2 regions of the Adlercreutzia sp. CNCM I-6216 genome follow, and region 1 is predicted to be linked to the other one. Evidence: predicted binding sites of a transcription regulator. Region 1 holds the regulator's gene; the other holds the start of a gene.

Region 1 (8,653 bases):
GGTCGGGCCGGCAGGGAGAACGATCTCCTGTTGAGCGGCGGCCTACTGCACATCTGCTGGAACGAGGATGGCACGATATCCATGACGGGACCGGCAACGGAGAGCTTCTCGGGAACCATTGTGCTGCCGTGAGCTTCTCCGGCGCTGCTGTTGTGCTATGATAGCCCCCGTTTCACCGGCGCAACGCCGCGCCACGATTAAGGAGTGATGCTCATGCGCCTGTAACGACCACTTGCACCGCCTTCCCCTCATGGGATCCGTCGTTACTTGAAGCAAAGGAGCATGCTATGACCGAATACGAATCCGTCATCCAAAAGGGTCCGGCCACCAAGGCCGAGGAGCGCCGCGAGCGCGCCGTTCTCGTGGGCGTCGAGCGCCCGGGGCTGCCGTGGCCCTTGGAATCTTCCCTGGCCGAACTGGAACGTCTGGCCGATACGGCCGGAGCCGATGTGGTGGCCACGACGACCCAGCGCTTGGACGCGCCCAACCCGCGCACCTTCGTCGGCACGGGCAAGGCCGACGAAATCGCCGAGCTGGCACGGTCGCACGAGGCCGACCTCGTCATCTTCGACGATGAGCTGACACCTTCCCAGCAGGCCAATCTGGAGAAGGTCATGGACAAGTCCGTGAAGGTCATCGACCGTACGGCCCTCATTCTGGACATCTTCGCCCTGCACGCCACCTCCAAGGAGGGGCGTCTGCAGGTGCGTCTCGCCCAGAACCAGTACTTGTACCCGCGCCTGCGCGGCATGTGGGCCCACCTCGCTTCGAACCGCATGGGAGGCGGCGTGGGATCCCGCTTCGGTGAGGGCGAAAGCCAGCTGGAGGTGGACCGCCGCATGGTGCGCAAGCGCATCACGAGCATTCGCCGCGAGCTTGAGCGTCTGTCCGACGTGCGCTCGTTGCAGCGTGAGAGCCGGTACGGCAGCGGCATGTTCAAAGTGGCACTGGCCGGTTATACCAATGCCGGGAAAAGCTCGCTCATCAACCGGCTCACCGGAGCCGACGTGCTCAGCTACGACAAGCTCTTCGCCACGCTGGACTCCACCACCCGCAAGTTCGAACTGCCCGAGGGCCGCGAGGTCACCGTCACCGACACCGTCGGCTTCATCCAGAAGCTGCCCACCACCCTGGTCGAGGCCTTCAAGTCGACGCTCGACGAAATCACCGGAGCCGACCTCATCCTGCACGTGATCGACGCCTCCTCGCCGGAGTTCGAGGGGCAGATCGAGGCCGTGTGCGAGGTGCTCGACCAGATAGGGGCCCAGAGCATTCCCACGATCGCCACTTTCAACAAATGCGATCTGCTGGACGCCGAGACGCTGGCCGGCCTTAAAAGGCGTTATCCGAGCGCCCGGTTCGTGTCCGCCCGCTCTGGAGAGGGCATAGAGGAACTCGTGGGCGCCATCGCCCAGGCCGCCTCGTCCGCCGACGCCAAGCTGGACGTGCTCGTGCCGTACCAACGGGGGGATTTGGTATCGCTGGCCCACGAGCGCTGCCACATCATCTCCGAGAGCCACGAGGCCACGGGCACGCGCCTGCAGCTGCTCGCGGCCCCTGCCTTCGTCAGCGCGTTCTCCCCTTACCTTGTCTCGGACGTCGACGCTTGAGGAAACCACCGCTCCAGAAACGAAAGAGCGCCCCTGCTCCGGATCCTCGCATCCGGAGCAGGGGCGCTCTTGATTGACCGAAAGGGGAGGACTCGCGGCCTATCGGCGCGGCGAAGGCGCTACAGGCGCCGAAACACGGCCACCACCTTGCCGGCAATGGAGCAGTCCGTGGTGATGATGGGATCCATCGTCGAGTTCTCCGGTTGCAGGCGGATATGGTCGGCCTCGCGGAAGAAGCGCTTGACGGTGGCGCCGTCGTCGATGATGGCCACGACGATATCGCCGTTGTTGGCCACCGGCTGCTCCTTCACAACCACGTAGTCGCCATCGTTGATGCCGGCCTCGATCATGGACTCGCCGCGCACCGAGAGCATGAAGGAGGGGGCATCGCCGACGATATCGGTGGGCAGCGTGATGGTGTCGGTGATGTTCTCCTCGGCGAGAATAGGGGAGCCGGCAGCCACGTTGCCCACCAAGGGCACATTGACGAGCTTGCTGTAGGCGGCCGCGAAAGCCGTGACAGGGGAGGGAACCTCCTCGATGGGATAGGTAAGCGCGATGGAGCGGGATTTAAGGGGGTCGCGCTTGATGAAGCCCTTGTCTTCAAGTGCCTTCAAATGGACATGGACGGTGGAAGGGGAGGAGAGCCCCAAACTCTGGCACACCTCGCGCACCGTAGGACCGTAGCCCTTCTCGCGAATGCACGCTTCGATGCAGTCGAGAACCGCCTGTTGCCGCTTGGTCACTTTCTGGGTCATAGCGCATCCTTTCACAAAAGCGTACATTTGTTTGAAAAATCTCTTGACGTGAACCTTTGTTCGCTCTATTATAACTGCGAACAAAGGTTCTACGCAAGAGGTCAGGAGTAAAAAATGGCACGCATCGAATTTTCCATAGCCTTCACGCTCAGCACCATCGCGTCATTCCTCATCTTCTTCGCCTAGAGCGTCGAGGGCGGGTGTCGTGAAGGTAGCAATGTTTTGAAGAGGGGAGCGCGCTAGGTCTGATAGGGTATGATAAGCAATCAACTTATCAAAGTGAGAAGGAGAACCTATGCGCTGTCCTTCCTGTGGCTACCAGGAATCGAAAGTCGTCGACTCGCGATCGGCCGACGACGGCGCCTCTATCCGGCGCCGTCGCGAATGCCTGCAGTGCGGCACGCGATTCACCACCTACGAGCGGCTCGCCGAAAATCCCATTCTCGTCATCAAGGCCGACGGTTCATCGGAGGTCTTCAACCGCGAGAAGCTCATGCGAGGATTGCTCATCGCCTGCGCGAAACGTCCCATCACGCCCGAGAAGATCGACGGACTCATCACGAGCATCGAGGCGGAATTGCGATCGAGTCAGCGCAACGAGATCAAATCGCGCGATTTGGGCGATTTGGTACTGGCCCGTCTGGCCACTCTGGATGACGTTGCCTATATTCGCTTCGCCAGCGTCTACAAGGATTTCCAGAATGTGGAGGAGTTCTCCGAGGCCCTGAAAGAGCTGGGCTGATCCATGGACGTTCTTTTCAAGCAGCTCGACGAGACCCTGGAAGCGCCCGCCTACGCCCGTCCGGGCGATGCGGGTCTCGATTTGCGCGCCGCCGAGGGCGGCACGCTTTTGCCCTTCGAGCGGGCACTCGTGCCCTGCGGTATCGCCTTGGCCGTTCCCGAGGGCTATGCGGGGCTCATCATTCCCCGAAGCGGCCTGGCGGCACGACAGGGCATCTCCATCGTGAACGCCCCGGGCCTCATAGACAGCGGCTACCGGGGGGAGATCAAGGTGCCGCTCATCAATCTCGATCCAACGGAGGTGTTCAATTACGAAAAGGGCGAGCGCATCGCCCAACTCGTGATCATCGCTACCCCCACCATTACTTTACATAACACTTATGAGCTTCCCGAGAGCTCGCGCGGAGCGCAGGGCTTCGGAAGCAGCGGCCTTTCCTAGAAAGAGTGTCCTTTATGACCGATCACCGCGATTCGAAACCCGAAGAAACGCCCGAGCCCCAGCAGCTGGGAGCTCCGGAGACGACTCCCGAAAATCCCCAGCGACCCGAGCCGTCGACGGAGCCCTCGCAGGATCAGAGACGGGCGCTCATCGACGCCGACCTGAAATCCGCCCGCACGCTCTCGACGGTAGCCGCCATTGCAGGTCCAGTCTCCTTCATCATCGGCGGCGTGATGCTGAGCACGGTGGGCCTCGTCTGCGCCATTGTCGGCTTCGTTAAGATCAAGCACGTGATAGACGATGTCGATGGTCGCCAGAAGGTCTATGCCGCCACGGTACGCCAGACGCTTATCTGGGGTCTCGCCATCAGCGCCATTGCGCTCATCGTCAACATCGTCGGCATCGCGCTCATGATGCCCGTGCTCATGGAGGCCATGCAAACGGGAGACTTCACCTCGATCCTCGGCGAGGGCGCCACCATCACCGCGCAGCCATCCGGCGGCAGCGGCAATGCCTGGGGCTAAACACCTTCCATATACGGTAAAATGTTTCAAGTTGGAGGGCTTCTGAAAAGATTGACAAGAAAGGCTGATAATATGGATTATGTAAAATTGAAATCACGATCAACTATACAGGGTTTTATAGTGACCCTCGCTGCTCTTTTGGCGCTTTCCATTGGAATGGTCGGGTTGGCCGGTTGCTCGAGCGGCACGAGCGATGAAGACGCCATCCGCGCTTCACTCTCGTCCGAACTGGACAGCATTAAGAACATCGACGACGCGTTCGTCAACGAGTTCTCCGAGTCCATCGATATGAGCCAGCTTTCGGTCTACGGCATCGACGGCGTCGAGTTCATGAAGTCCTACCTGAGCGGCTTCGATTACACGATCGACTCGATCAATGTCGACGGCGACAGCGCCACGGCCCAGATCACCCTTACCTGCAAGAGCTATACCGGCTACCTGCAGGCGCTGCAGACGGCCGTGGACGAGGTCACCGCCGATCCCGATGCTCTTGCCGCTCTCTCCAACGATGAGATCAACCAAAAGATCGGCGAGATCGTCATCGGCTCCCTCGACGGCGTCGAGCTGGCGGCCACCCAGCCCATCACCATCACCTACACCAAGGTCGACGGCACCTGGGAGCCGGCCTCGTCCACCTCGGGCGACATCGCGGCCGCGCTGATGACCAACTAAACGCGCCGTCAACGCGCAAACCCCTTGAAGGGCGCTCCATTGGGGCGCCCTTCTTCTATAATGCCAGGTAATCGATAACGCTTCTCACGACGAAAAGAGAAATCGAACATGGGTTCCCATACGAAACCGAACAGCGGGGGAGCGACGACTCCCCTCTCCCCTCGCCTCGCTCTTCAGTTGGCCGCGCCCCATACCTGGCCGGCGGCCATCATGCCCGTGCTCGTGGCCGCCGCCTGCGCCTTGGCCAACACCGGGTCGCTGGACGTGGGCATGGCGTGGCTTCTGCTCCTCATCTGCATCCTCATGCAGGCGTCCGTGAACACCTTCAACGACTACTTCGACTTCATCAAGGGAACCGATACGGCCGAGGACAACGTGGAGGCCTCCGACTCGGTGCTCGTCTACAACGACGTCAATCCGCGCTCGGCCCTCGGGCTGGCCATCGGCTTTCTGGCCGTGGCCTTTCTGCTCGGCCTGTACGTTGTTTGGAAGACAGGCCCCGTTCCCCTCGTCATCGCGCTTATCGGAGCCGTCATCGTCGTGATGTACTCCGGAGGCAAGACGCCTCTCTCCTACCTTCCCGTCGGCGAGGCGGTGAGCGGCATCGTTATGGGCGGTCTTATTCCGCTGGCATGCTACCAGGTGCTCTCGGGCACGTTCACGTTCATGGCGCTCCTTTGGGCCGCGCCCACGATCATCGGCGTGGGCCTCATCATGATGACGAACAACACCTGCGACATCGAGAAGGACATCGAGGCATCCCGCCGCACGCTGCCGGTGCTGCTGGGCCGAGAAAAGGCGCGCACCCTCTACCACGCCCTCATGGTCGTTTGGGTTCTCGCCATCCTCGCCATCATCGGCATTTGGTTCCCCCGGGGTATCGTCGTGCTCCCCTTCTTGGCGCTCGGCTGCTACCCCCTCATGATGGGCCTGTGGAAAAATCCGCTCGCTGCGCCCACGCGCATCAGCGCCATGGGCCAGATCTGCAGCGTGAACGTGGCTCTGGGCGCATTCTACGCCGCCGCCCTCCTGCTTTAGGAGCGCCAGGGAATCTGCACGAGATCGGGCAGTCCATCGCGAAAACGCTCCAGCGAGAAGTCCTTCAGCAGCTCTTCCGGCGTCGCCGGCGCCTCTTCGGGAACAAGCCCCGCCACCGCCGCGATATGTCCGATGACGGCTCGCGGACTTCCGAACCGGGCCAGCAGCTCGTCTAAGGCCGCGTCCCGATCGCGTTTCGAGAGGCGCCGATTCTGCTCGGCCACGAGCAGCGGAACGTGCGCATAGGCGGGGTGCGGCAGCCCGAGAAGATCCTGGAGGTAGCGCTGCTGCGGCGTGGAGCAAAGCAGATCGACGCCGCGCACGACTGAATTGACGCCCTGGGCGGCATCGTCCACCACCACTGCCAGCTGGTAGGCGAACGCGCCGTCGGAGCGGCGTATGAGGAAGTCGCCGCAGTCGCGGTCGAGCTTTTGCGCGTAGTATCCCTGAACGAGGTCCTCGAAGGCGATCGTGCGGCCGTCCACGGCAACTCTCCAGCCCGGCGTGCGCCCCGCTGCCCGGCGCGCCTCCACCTCCGCGGCCGACAGATAGCGGCAGGTGCCGGCATAGACGAGCTTCTCACCCCGGTGGGGCGCCGAGGCGGCGTGAAGGTCGGCCCGCGTGCAGAAGCACGGGTACAAAAGCCCCTGGGCCTCAAGGCGCGCGAATGCCTCGGCATAGGCTTCGTCGCGATCATGCTGGAAGTACGGCCCCTCGTCCCAGAAGAGGCCCAGGGCCTCGAAATCACGCTGGATCTGATCGATGTAGGCGGCCTTCGAGCGCTCGCGGTCGAGATCCTCGATGCGCAGCACCATGCGGCCGCCCTGGGACTTCGCCACGAGCCATGCGATGAGCGCGGCGTAGATGTTGCCCGCGTGCATGCGCCCGGTCGGCGACGGCGCGAAGCGGCCGACGACGGGTGTCGCCTCTGTCGCGCCGCTTTCCGTCATAGCCAATGAAACCTTTCCGACGCAGTCTTAAAACCGGGCTACTTCTCGCGCCGGTCGTCGACGTGCTTGGCCTTGCCGATGGCACGCTCGATGCCGCCGGGCTCGACCAGGCGCACCTCTGGCGCCACGAGCAGCGTGCCCTTGAGCTTCTCGGCGATACGAGCGCGCAGGGCGTCCATGGCCTCGAAGGAGTCGCGGAAGGCCTCGGGGCGCAGCTCGGTCTCCACGATGAGCGCGTCCATGCCGCCGCGGGTCTCCACGATGATATGGTAATGGGGCGTGACCTCCTCGATGCCCGTGAGCACGTCCTCGATCTGCGAGGGGAACACGTTGGTGCCGCGGATGATGAGCATGTCGTCGGAGCGGGAGCGCACCTTGTCCATACGGGCCAGCGTGCGGCCGCAGGCGCAGGGCTCGGTGTGCACGGCGGTCAGATCGTGGGTGCGGTAGCGCAGCACGGGAATGCCCTGCTTGCAAAGGGGCGTGAGCACGAGCTCCCCCATCTCGCCCTCGCCCACCGGCTCACCGGTTTCCGGATCGATGACCTCCCACAGGAAGTGATCCTCGGCGATGTGCTGCTGGTAGCGCTCGGCCAGACACTCGCCGGACACCCCCGGCCCCATGACCTCGGTGAGGCCGTAGTTGTCGGTGCAGACGATGTGCATGCGTCGCTCGATCTCGGCTTTCAGGCCCGGCGGACAGGGCTCGCCGCCGAAAAGGCCCACGCGCAGGGGGGACTTCTCCCAATCGTAGCCCATCTTCTCCCCCACCTCGCAGATGTGCATGGCGTAGGAGGGCGTGGCCACGAGCACGGTGGTGCCGTAGTCCTCGATCATCTGGATATGGCGCTCGGTGTTGCCCGAGCCCGCGGGGATCATGGCGCAGCCCAGGCGCTGCAGCCCGTAGTGCAGGCCGAAACCGCCGGTGAACATGCCGTAGCCGAAGGCCATCTGGGCGATGTCCCCGGGCACGACGCCGGCCATCTGCACGAGGCGGGCGATGCACTCGCTCCACATGTCCATGTCGTCGTCGGTGTAGCCCACCACCACGGGCTTTCCGGTGGTGCCCGACGAGGAGTGCAGCTCGCGGATGTCGTCCAGCGGCACCGCAAACAGGCCGAAGGGGAAGGTCTCGCGCAGCACGGCCTTGTCGGTGAAGGGGAGCTTGCGCACGTCCTCGAGCGTCTGGATGTCGCTCGGCGCCACGCCCATCTCGTCCAGCTTCTGGCGGTAGTAGGGCACGCGCTCGTAGGCATAGGCCACGGTCTCCTTCAGCTTCTCCAGCTGCAGGGCGCGAATCTCCTCGCGGGAGGCGCATTCGATTTCCGGCTTGTAAATGGGCAGGGCGTCGAACCGTCCCGCTTCGGCGGCGGCCAGCGCCGCGCCCTTCTTTGTCACGTCGATGGGATCCATTGCCTCGCTCATGCGCTCTTACGCCTCCTTCGCGGCGCGCTCGGCGACGATGCGCGCGATGTCCTCTTGGGAAATGAGCTCCACCGGCTCATCGGCCAGAAGCGCCTGGGCGCGCTCCGGCTCGCTTGTGGAGAGCACGATATAGGTGGAGATCATGGAATAGCTGTAGACCACGTTGATGCCGCATTTGGCGAGCACACCCATGACCCGCGAGAGCTCGCCGGGCTCGTCGACGAGCTTCAGGCAGATGACCGGCGAAACGACGCAGGCGCAGCCGGCGCCCTTAAGCGCCTCCATGGCCGCCTCCGGCTTATCGACGATAAAGCGGAGGATGCCGTACCCCCCCGTGTCGGCGGCGGAGAAGCCGCGCACGGAGACGCCGGCGCCCTCGAAGAGGTCGAGCACCCGGTTCATGTGCCCCGGGCGGCTGTTGGCGAATACGCTGATCTGGGAAACGGTCATGCTATTTTCCCTCCTCGTTCTCGATGACGGCTCGGCCCGCGCGCAGG
Region 2 (8,653 bases), on a different contig from region 1:
GACATGGTGTCGTCCGCTTTGTCCCGGGAAGGCTCGGAGTTAACTGGCAATATTTACACGCAGCTCCTGTACGCAAATCTCCCTCTGCGCGCTGATGGAAGCGATGCCGTGCAGTACTACTATGTCTTCTCCCCTCTTGTGCGCTAAAAAGTCCTTGACTCCGCATAGGGTGCAGCCAGCAGAATGCTCCCGTCGCTTGACGAAAGTGAGTTCAGAAGTGAAGGGAGATGGCGATGGGTGCATCGAAAAGCACGATGGATGCGCAGGGAAATCAGGGGATTTCCCGTCGAGGGTTCCTGCGGGGCGTTGGCCTTGCGGGCTTGGCAGCCGGCGGGTTGTGCACGGCGACTGCTGTTGCCGCTGCAACAGGATCAGCCGACGCGGCCTATGCGGAAGAGTCCGCGGCGACTGTGGGTAACGAGCTGATTGAGATTTACGGAGAGAACGTCAACCTTATGCCCGCTTATGGGGCTGAATGGGATGTCGTTGCGGGTCCTGTGGGCTTCGAGTCCCGGGAAATCGGCGCAGACGAGATAACTCACACCGATCAGTGCGATCTGCTGGTGATCGGCGGCGGCATTTCGGGCACGATGGCCGCGCTGAAGGGCGCCGAGCTGGGTGCCAACGTGGTAGTGCTTGAAAAGATGAGCAAGGGCCGCAATACGTGGGAGAGCGTGGGCGGCTGCGGAAGCCGCATGCAGGCCGAGACGGGCAACGTCGTTGATCCGGCTCAGTATGTGGAAGAGATTCTGCGAGCTTCCTACTGGCGCGCCCGACCCGATGTAGTATGGTCGTTCGTGAACAACTCTGGCGAGGCAATCGATTTTATGCAGGACTCGTTAGATAAAGCGGGCCGTGATATCAAGATTTACAACACCACTCAGCCAGAGACGGGCTATGGCATCCAGGTGATTCAGGGTGAGCACAAATTCGCCGTTCCCGAGGACTATAACTGGACGAGCTGGATTTTCGGTCCTATCGTCATGGATGCCCTCACCGCTGTAATGCAGAACGAACTCCATATCGATCTTCGCTTTAATACCGCAGGTGTGCAGCTGGTCCAAGATGCGTCGGGCCGTGTGACAGGCGCTGTCGCGAAGGATGCCGACGGCTACTACGCAGTTGAGGCGACCAAGGGCGTCGTGCTATGCACGGGCGGTTATGAAGCGAATCCCGATATGATGAAGGCGTGGACGCGCTCCGAGGATTACGCCGCCTCAAGCTGCTGGGATCCCTCTACTGGCCCCACCGGCGATGGGCACATGATGGGTTTGCAGCTGGGCGCTCAAATGGATCCCATTCCCCATGCGGTTATGAACTTCAATTTCGGTACGCCTGCGCAGTTCCTTGACATCCCGGGCATTTGGTTTACCTCCTCGCTTGGCATCGCCGTGAATTCACGTGGCGTCCGCTTTGTGAACGAGGGGCTGCCGATGAACTTCGTGTCCAATGCTATCAATGCGCAGCCTGGTCGCGGCAAGGGGTGCTGGATTATCTTGAACCAGGGTATGGTTGACGCCATGGCCGACATGCAGCCCACCGCAGATGAGACCATCAAGCAGTATATGGATAAGGGCTGGATGTTCAAAGCTGACACGGTGGCCGATTTGGCGCCACAGCTGGGGCTGGATGCGGCAATTCTCCAGGAAACCGTTGACACCTACAACGCCTATTTCTCCTCGGCCGAGAAGAAGGACTTGCAATTCCGCCGCAACTTGGAAACCGCCATGCCGTTGGCGGAGGGCCCGTACTACGGCCTCGTGACGAACAGCACGGTACTGACCGTGGTCGGCGGCTTGACCATCGACGAATCGTGCCGTGTGTTGAACTGGGACGATGAGCCCATCGAAGGTCTTTATGCCGCGGGCAATGCCTCGGGCGGAGTCTTTTCGGGAACCTATCCGCGCCACCTTCCCGCCACCTCCGTCGGTCGAGCGGCCACTTTCGGTTATGTATCTGCCCGCCATGCCATTCAAGGAGAATAACTATGAGAATCGACAGCAAACGTACTATTGCGATGATCGCCGGAGTTGCCTTGACGGCCTGCTTGGGGCTGGCTGCCTGCTCGGCTGAGAATACGGGTTCCAACCTGTCCGAAACCGGCGATTCTCAGGCAAATACGGAGCAGGTGTCCGTGGCCTCTGGCCAAAATGATCCTTACGTTTCCGACGATGCCTGTCTGGGCTGCCACGGCGGCACCTATGAAAGCGTTGCAGCGCGCACCGAATCGTATGGCGATTCCAATCCTCACGACTCAGTTCATGGCGGCTACCTGTCATGCAATGTATGTCATGCTAGGGGTAATGAGGTGACCAGCAACTATTGCCTCGAATGCCATGATTGGCCGCGCGATTTGGATTGTAATCCCTATGACTAGAGCCTGTTAGCGAGCAAACGATAGGCTGCGGCTGGCTGTTTAGGGGCGCAAAAGCGGCCTCGATGGCGTAACGCCTCGGGGCCGCTTTCGGTTTACCACAGTCCGAGCATATGTTGCATGGCGAGGCTGGCAGCGGCGATGCAGATCCAGCAGATGAGGCCCATGAGGAGGGGCTTGGCGCCGGACTTCACGAGCTTCACGAGGTCGGTGTTCAGCCCGATGGCAGCCATGGCCATGACGATGAAGAACTTGCTTAGGGTCTTCAGCGGCGCGAACACCGCCGCGTCGGCGCCGGCGGCCACGGCGATGGTGGTGATGAGGCTGGCCACGAGGAAGAACAGGATGAACATCGGGAAGGCGCGCTTCAGAGAGAAGTTGCCGAGCGGGTCCTTGCGGCGCGTCGACGAGGGCTCGGAGGCTGCCTGAGCGTTGGAGGCGGACTCGTCTGCGCTCTCCTTGCGGGCCATGACGATGCCGAGTGCGAGCGTGATGGGGATGATGGCGAGCGTACGGGTGAGCTTCACGATGGTGGCGTCGTCCAGCGCGTTCGAGCCGGGGTGCATGCCGTCCCAGGCGGCTGCGGCGGCGGTAACGGAAGAGGTATCGTTCACCGCAGTGCCAGCGAACAGGCCGAAGCCCTCGTTGGACATGCCGAGCATGCCTCCCAGGGTGGGGAAGATGAGCGCCGCTACCACGTTGAACAGGAAGATGACCGAGATGGCCTGGGCCACCTGCTCGTCCTTGGCGCGGATGACCGGCGCCGTGGCGGCGATGGCCGACCCGCCGCAGATGGACGAGCCCACGGCGATGAGCGTGGCGATGGCGGAATCCACGGACAGCACGCGGTAGAGGATATAGCCCACGATGAGCGCCGTGGCGATGGTGGTGAGGATGATAGGCAAGCTCTCGGCGCCTACGGCCGCGATCTGGGCGAGGTTCAGCCCGAAGCCCAGCAGGATGACCGCGTACTGCAGCACCTTCTTCGCCGTGAAGGCGATGCCGTCCTGCACGGTGCCGCGCGCGGGCTGCTTCCACCAAAGGGCGATGACCATGCCGATGAGGATGGCGAACACCGGGCCGCCCACCACGGGCAGCGCCTCGCCGAGAAACCAGCAAGGGATGGCGATGGCGGCGCACAGACCGACGCCGGGGGCCACGTTCTTCACGTTCGCCACGATGAGCTCCTCACGTCACGAGATGTCAACAGCGATTGCAGAGTATAGCACTCATCATTAGGGGAGGGGTGCCGGCGCCACAGCACGGTCGCGCTGTGAACTTTAAGCGAACATCTGTTCATTTCTTGCGGAAGGTGCTAGACTGTTCTCCTTATAGAGAATTACTGCGAGAGGAGGGACGCGCGTGTCCACTCATCTTTCCAATATAGAAGGTATGGAAATGGCGGGGAAGCTGCCCGAGGTGCGGCTGGCGAACACCCCGTTTAAGGTCGTCTCGCCCTTCGAGCCCTCGGGGGATCAGCCCGAGGCCATCGCGGCGCTTGCGAAGGGCGTGGAAGAGGGCCTGCGCTACCAGACGCTCTTGGGCGTCACCGGCTCGGGCAAGACGTTCACCATGGCCAAAACCATCGAAGCGGTGCAGAAGCCCACACTCGTCATGGCGCCGAACAAGACGCTCGCGGCCCAGCTGGCGGCCGAGCTGAAGGAGTTCTTCCCCGACAACGCCGTGGTGTACTTCGTCTCCTACTACGACTACTACCAGCCCGAGGCCTACGTGCCCTCATCGGACACCTTCATCGAGAAGGACGCCTCCATCAACGAGGAGGTGGAGAAGCTGCGCCATGCGGCCACCTCGGCTCTGCTCTCGCGGCGGGACGTCATCGTGGTAGCGTCGGTGAGCTGCATCTACGGCATCGGCTCACCGATGGACTACGCCGGCATGGCAGTGTTCGTCGACAAGCAGAAGGAGATGGATCGCGACGAGGTCATCCATGAGCTCATCGATATCCAGTACGACCGCAACGACTACGAGCAGAAGCGCGGCACCTTCCGCGTGCGGGGCGACGCGCTGGACGTGTTCCCGCCCTACGCCGACCACCCGGTGCGCATCGAGTTCTGGGGGGACGAGATCGAGTCCATCGACGAGATTGACCAGGTCACGGGCGAGGTGCTGAACAGCTACGAGGCGCTGCCCATCTGGCCGGCTTCCCACTACGTTACGGCGCGGCCGAAGATGGACAAGGCCCTCGGCACGATTCAGGACGAGCTACGCGAGCGCCTCATGCAGTTCAAGGAAGAGGGGAAGCTGCTCGAGGCCCAGCGCTTGGAGATGCGCGTGAACTACGACTTGGAGATGCTGGAGACCATGGGATTTTGCTCCGGCATCGAGAACTACTCGCGCCATCTGGACGGCCGTGCGCCGGGCGAGCCGCCCTACACCCTCATCGACTACTTCCCGAAGGACTTCCTCTGCATCATCGACGAGTCCCACGTCACGGTGCCGCAGATCCGCGGCATGCACGAGGGCGACCGCTCCCGCAAGATCACCCTCGCCGAGCACGGCTTTCGCCTGCCCAGCTGCCTGGACAACCGCCCCTTGCGCTTCGACGAGTTCGAGGAGCGCATCCCGCAGTTCATCTACGTGTCGGCCACGCCGGGCGATTACGAGGAGCGCGTGAGCCAGGCGAAGGTGGATCAGGTCATCCGTCCGACGGGCCTTCTGGATCCGGAGATCGTCGTGCGCACGAGCGCCAGCCAGATCGACGACATCATCGACGAGGCGAAGGAGCGGGCGGCGCGCAACGAGCGCGTGCTCATCACGACGCTCACGAAGAAGATGGCCGAGGACTTGACCGACCATTTGCTGGATCAGGGCGTGAAGGCCCGCTACATGCACTCGGACATCGCCACGCTGGAGCGCACGGAGATCCTGCGTGACTTGCGCCGCGGCGAGTTCGACGTGCTCGTGGGCATCAACCTTCTGCGAGAGGGGCTCGACTTGCCCGAGGTGTCGCTTGTGGCCATCCTGGATGCCGACAAGGAGGGCTTCCTGCGCAACCACCGCTCGCTCATCCAGACCATCGGGCGCGCGGCCCGCAACGTGTCCGGCCAGGTCATCATGTACGCCGATCGCATCACCGATTCTATGCGCCGGGCTATCGACGAGACGCGCCGGCGCCGCGACATCCAGATGGCCTACAACGAGGAGCATGGTATCAAGCCCCAGACTATCCGCAAGGCCATCAACGACATCATGGGCTTCATCACGGAAGATGTGGAGGGCACCACTGCCGAGCAGGTGAATAAGGAGCTGGCAGAGCTTTCCCGCGAAGAGGTCCTGCGGCTCATCTCGTCCATGGAGGACGACATGGCCGCCGCGTCCCGCGACATGGACTTCGAGGAGGCGGCGCGTCTGCGCGATCAGGTGGTGAAGCTAAAGAGTACCGTGGAGGACAAGTCCGAGGAAGACGTGCTGAAGGATCTGAAGAAGGGCGCGCGAAAGGGGAGCGCCTACGGCAACCGCAAGCACGCCGCCTACGGGTCGTCGCGCGCGAGCTAAAGGCGCTGCGCCCGGGCTCCTGCCATCGCCGCAAGATTCGTCTCGCAGGACGCCGACCTTCGCAGGACGGTGCCCCTGCGGGACGGTGGCGCGGCGGGGAAGTGCCCTCTGGGACGGCGCGGGCTGTTCAGTTTTCGTGGATTCGGGACGGATTGCGAACTTTACGGAAATGTAAGCTGCTCTGCCGTGAACGCCCCGTCACTTCGTCGTATAATCGCGAGAAAGCACCTGCACCACCTGAAGTACTTCCTAAGGAATAAAGCGATGCCCGATCAGCCCGCCTCCCAAGGTTCGAATAACCCCCGCAACAACCCGCGACAGCACAAGAAGCCCACCCGGCGCCACCCCGGCGCCTCCGTGCCGGTCTCGGTTCCCCATTCCCACGGGGTCTCAGCACCGCAGCCGCAGTCGGCGGCCGTCCCGCCGGAAATGCGCCCCCAGCCGGCAGCGCAGGCCCCTTCCCCGCAGCAGGAGCCGGCAGCGCCTCGCGAGCAGACGGACTATGGCGCCCAGACGCAGGATCCGCGCCTGCATGAGGCGCCGTCCTATCAGCCGCACGCCTATCAGCAGGCCCAGCCCCAGCCTCGCCAGGCGGCGTCGCCGCACGGCTATGCGGGCTACGCGGCCCAGGTGCCCCCGCGGGTCGTTCCGGCCACCAAGGCCGATGGCCAGGTGGCTCCCTATGCCGATATGGGGCGCTACAAGAAGAAGGGCAAGAAGAAGGCGAGCGTCGTCTCCATTATCGTCTCCGTGGTCATTCTGGCCGCCATCGGCGTGGGGGTGTACCTGTATCTGAACCCGCTGCAGTTCAACGTGACGGTCAACGGCATGACGCGCACGGTGGATCGGGGGACGACCTTGAACGACATGATCGCCGAGGGCGTCGTCTCCCCGCAGCCGGGCAATCTGCTCGCCGTCGACGGGGAGGTTCTGGAAGAGGGCGGCGGCGCTGCCTTTGCCGGCACGGTCAACGGCAATGAGGTGACCGACGGCGCAACTGAGCTGCACAAGGGCGATGTGGTCCAGCTGGACGACGGCGCCGATGTGACCGAGGAATACGATGTAACTACCGAGGAGACGGCCCCGGGCCAGGTGGAGCTGGGCGAGGGGGCCATCCACGTGTACGTGCCCGGTGAGGCGGCCCAGGTGGAGAAGCGCACCGGCAAAGTGTCGGGCAAGACGGTGGAGGAAACCGTGAAGGAGGGCTCCGACAACGTCTATCTGAAGTACAACGCGAACACGAACGGCGAGAAAGTCATCGCGCTCACCTTCGACGATGGCCCGTGGCCCACGACCCAGGAACTGCTCGACGTGCTGAAGGAGAACGACGCCGTGGCGACGTTCTTCACGATCGGCGAGCAGATTTCCGATAAGACCGATTACGTGGAGACGATCAAGCGCATGGCAGCCGAGGGTCACCAGATCGGCACCCACTCCTACGACCATGCGGCCACCGGCGGCGGCAACGGCGTGGACATGACGCGCCAGAGTCCCGAGAAGCAGATTGAAGAGGTGCAGATGGGCCAGCAGGCCATCGCGGATGCGACGGGCGCCGAGGCGTCGAAGGTGTTCCGTTCGCCGGGCGGCAACTTCCACGACGAGATCATCTGGAACTTGCAGCCCTACATCACGGGCGAGATCGGCTGGAACGTGGACACCGAGGACTGGCGGCGACCGGGCGCCGACGCCATTGCGGAGCGCCTGCTGTCGGCGAAGCCAGGGGATGTCGTGCTCATGCACGACGGCGGCGGCGATCGGAGTCAGACCATCGAGGCGCTGAAGATCGCGCTGCCCCAGCTGCGCGCCGAGGGCTACAAGTTCGTGACCATCGACCAGCTTCTGGCCTACGATGACGCCAAGGCCCTCGCCCAAGAGCTGGCGGCCCAGCAGGCAGCGGAATAGGCGTTACTGCCCCAAGAGTTCGCGGGCGTGGGCGAGGGAGGTCTCGGTGGCGGTGCCCGACAACAGGCGCGCCACTTCGGCCACGCGCTCGTCGCCCTCCACCGGGGTCAGAACCGTTTCGGGCGCGTCGCCCGCGGTTTTCGTCACGGTGTAGTGGGTATCGGCGAGCACAGCCACCTGGGCCAGATGCGTGATGGCGATGACCTGGTGGCTTTCCGCCAGCTCCGCCAGCACGGCGGCGAGCGCATTGGCGGTGCTTCCGCCCACGCCGGCGTCCACCTCGTCGAAGATAAGGGTCTCCGTGCCGTCCTTTGCGCCCAAAGCCACCTTGATGGCCAGCATGACGCGGCTGATTTCGCCTCCGGAGGCGATGCGGGCCAAGGGGCGCGGCTGCATGGAGGCGCCGGGCTTGAACTCGAAGACGACGCTTGCGCTGCCCGCGGCGCTCCAGCTTTCGCGGGGCAGCGGCTCCACCGTGCACACCAGCGCCGCCGTCCCCATCTCCAGGCGTCCGAGCACCTCGTTGACCGCCGCCGCGAACCGCGGCGCGGCCTCGATGCGGGCTGCATCATAGGCGGCCGCCGCTTCGGCGAGGGCGCTTTCGGCCGCTTCCGCGGCCGCCTCGGCGCGGGCCAGGTTCTCGTCGGCGTCGTCGACGAGCCCGACGAGGGCCGCCGCCTCGTCCCAGCGCTCGAAGACGGCCTCCATGGTGGGACCGAAGGAGCGCATGAGCCCCATGAGCTGCCCCATGCGCTTCTGGGCCGCGGCCAGAGACTCGCCGTCGAAATCGATGGCGTCGCAGTAGCCGGCCATATCCCGGGAGACGTCCTCCACGACGAAGCAGATTTCCCTCAGCGACGC

Evidence for each region. The regulator LexA, encoded in region 1, represses DNA repair genes until DNA is damaged. The targets are predictions, from matches to a motif close to CNAACANNTGTTNG.
Region 2: a site for LexA is predicted at 3,660-3,673, ahead of uvrB (excinuclease ABC subunit UvrB). Genes of this name have one in related genera too.

The regions. Positions count from the first base shown of each region.
Region 1 is NZ_CDSBIE010000001.1:97,310-105,962, reverse strand. It holds gene dapF (diaminopimelate epimerase) at 1-132, shown strand, start outside; gene hflX (GTPase HflX) at 288-1,610, shown strand; gene lexA (transcriptional repressor LexA) at 1,730-2,368, opposite strand; gene nrdR (transcriptional regulator NrdR) at 2,664-3,110, shown strand; gene dut (dUTP diphosphatase) at 3,114-3,548, shown strand; gene ACYVRU_RS00445 (hypothetical protein) at 3,563-4,072, shown strand; gene ACYVRU_RS00440 (hypothetical protein) at 4,193-4,744, shown strand; gene ACYVRU_RS00435 (prenyltransferase) at 4,853-5,782, shown strand; gene gluQRS (tRNA glutamyl-Q(34) synthetase GluQRS) at 5,779-6,732, opposite strand; gene ACYVRU_RS00425 (phenylacetate--CoA ligase family protein) at 6,771-8,156, opposite strand; gene ACYVRU_RS00420 (amino acid-binding protein) at 8,163-8,606, opposite strand; gene ACYVRU_RS00415 (indolepyruvate oxidoreductase subunit beta) at 8,608-8,653, opposite strand, start outside.
Region 2 is NZ_CDSBIE010000003.1:239,012-247,664, forward strand. It holds gene ACYVRU_RS04585 (MerR family transcriptional regulator) at 1-147, shown strand, start outside; gene ACYVRU_RS04590 (FAD-dependent oxidoreductase) at 234-1,985, shown strand; gene ACYVRU_RS04595 (cytochrome c3 family protein) at 1,988-2,377, shown strand; gene ACYVRU_RS04600 (YeiH family protein) at 2,470-3,552, opposite strand; gene uvrB (excinuclease ABC subunit UvrB) at 3,773-5,890, shown strand; gene ACYVRU_RS04610 (polysaccharide deacetylase family protein) at 6,155-7,792, shown strand; gene ACYVRU_RS04615 (DNA repair protein RecN) at 7,796-8,653, opposite strand, start outside.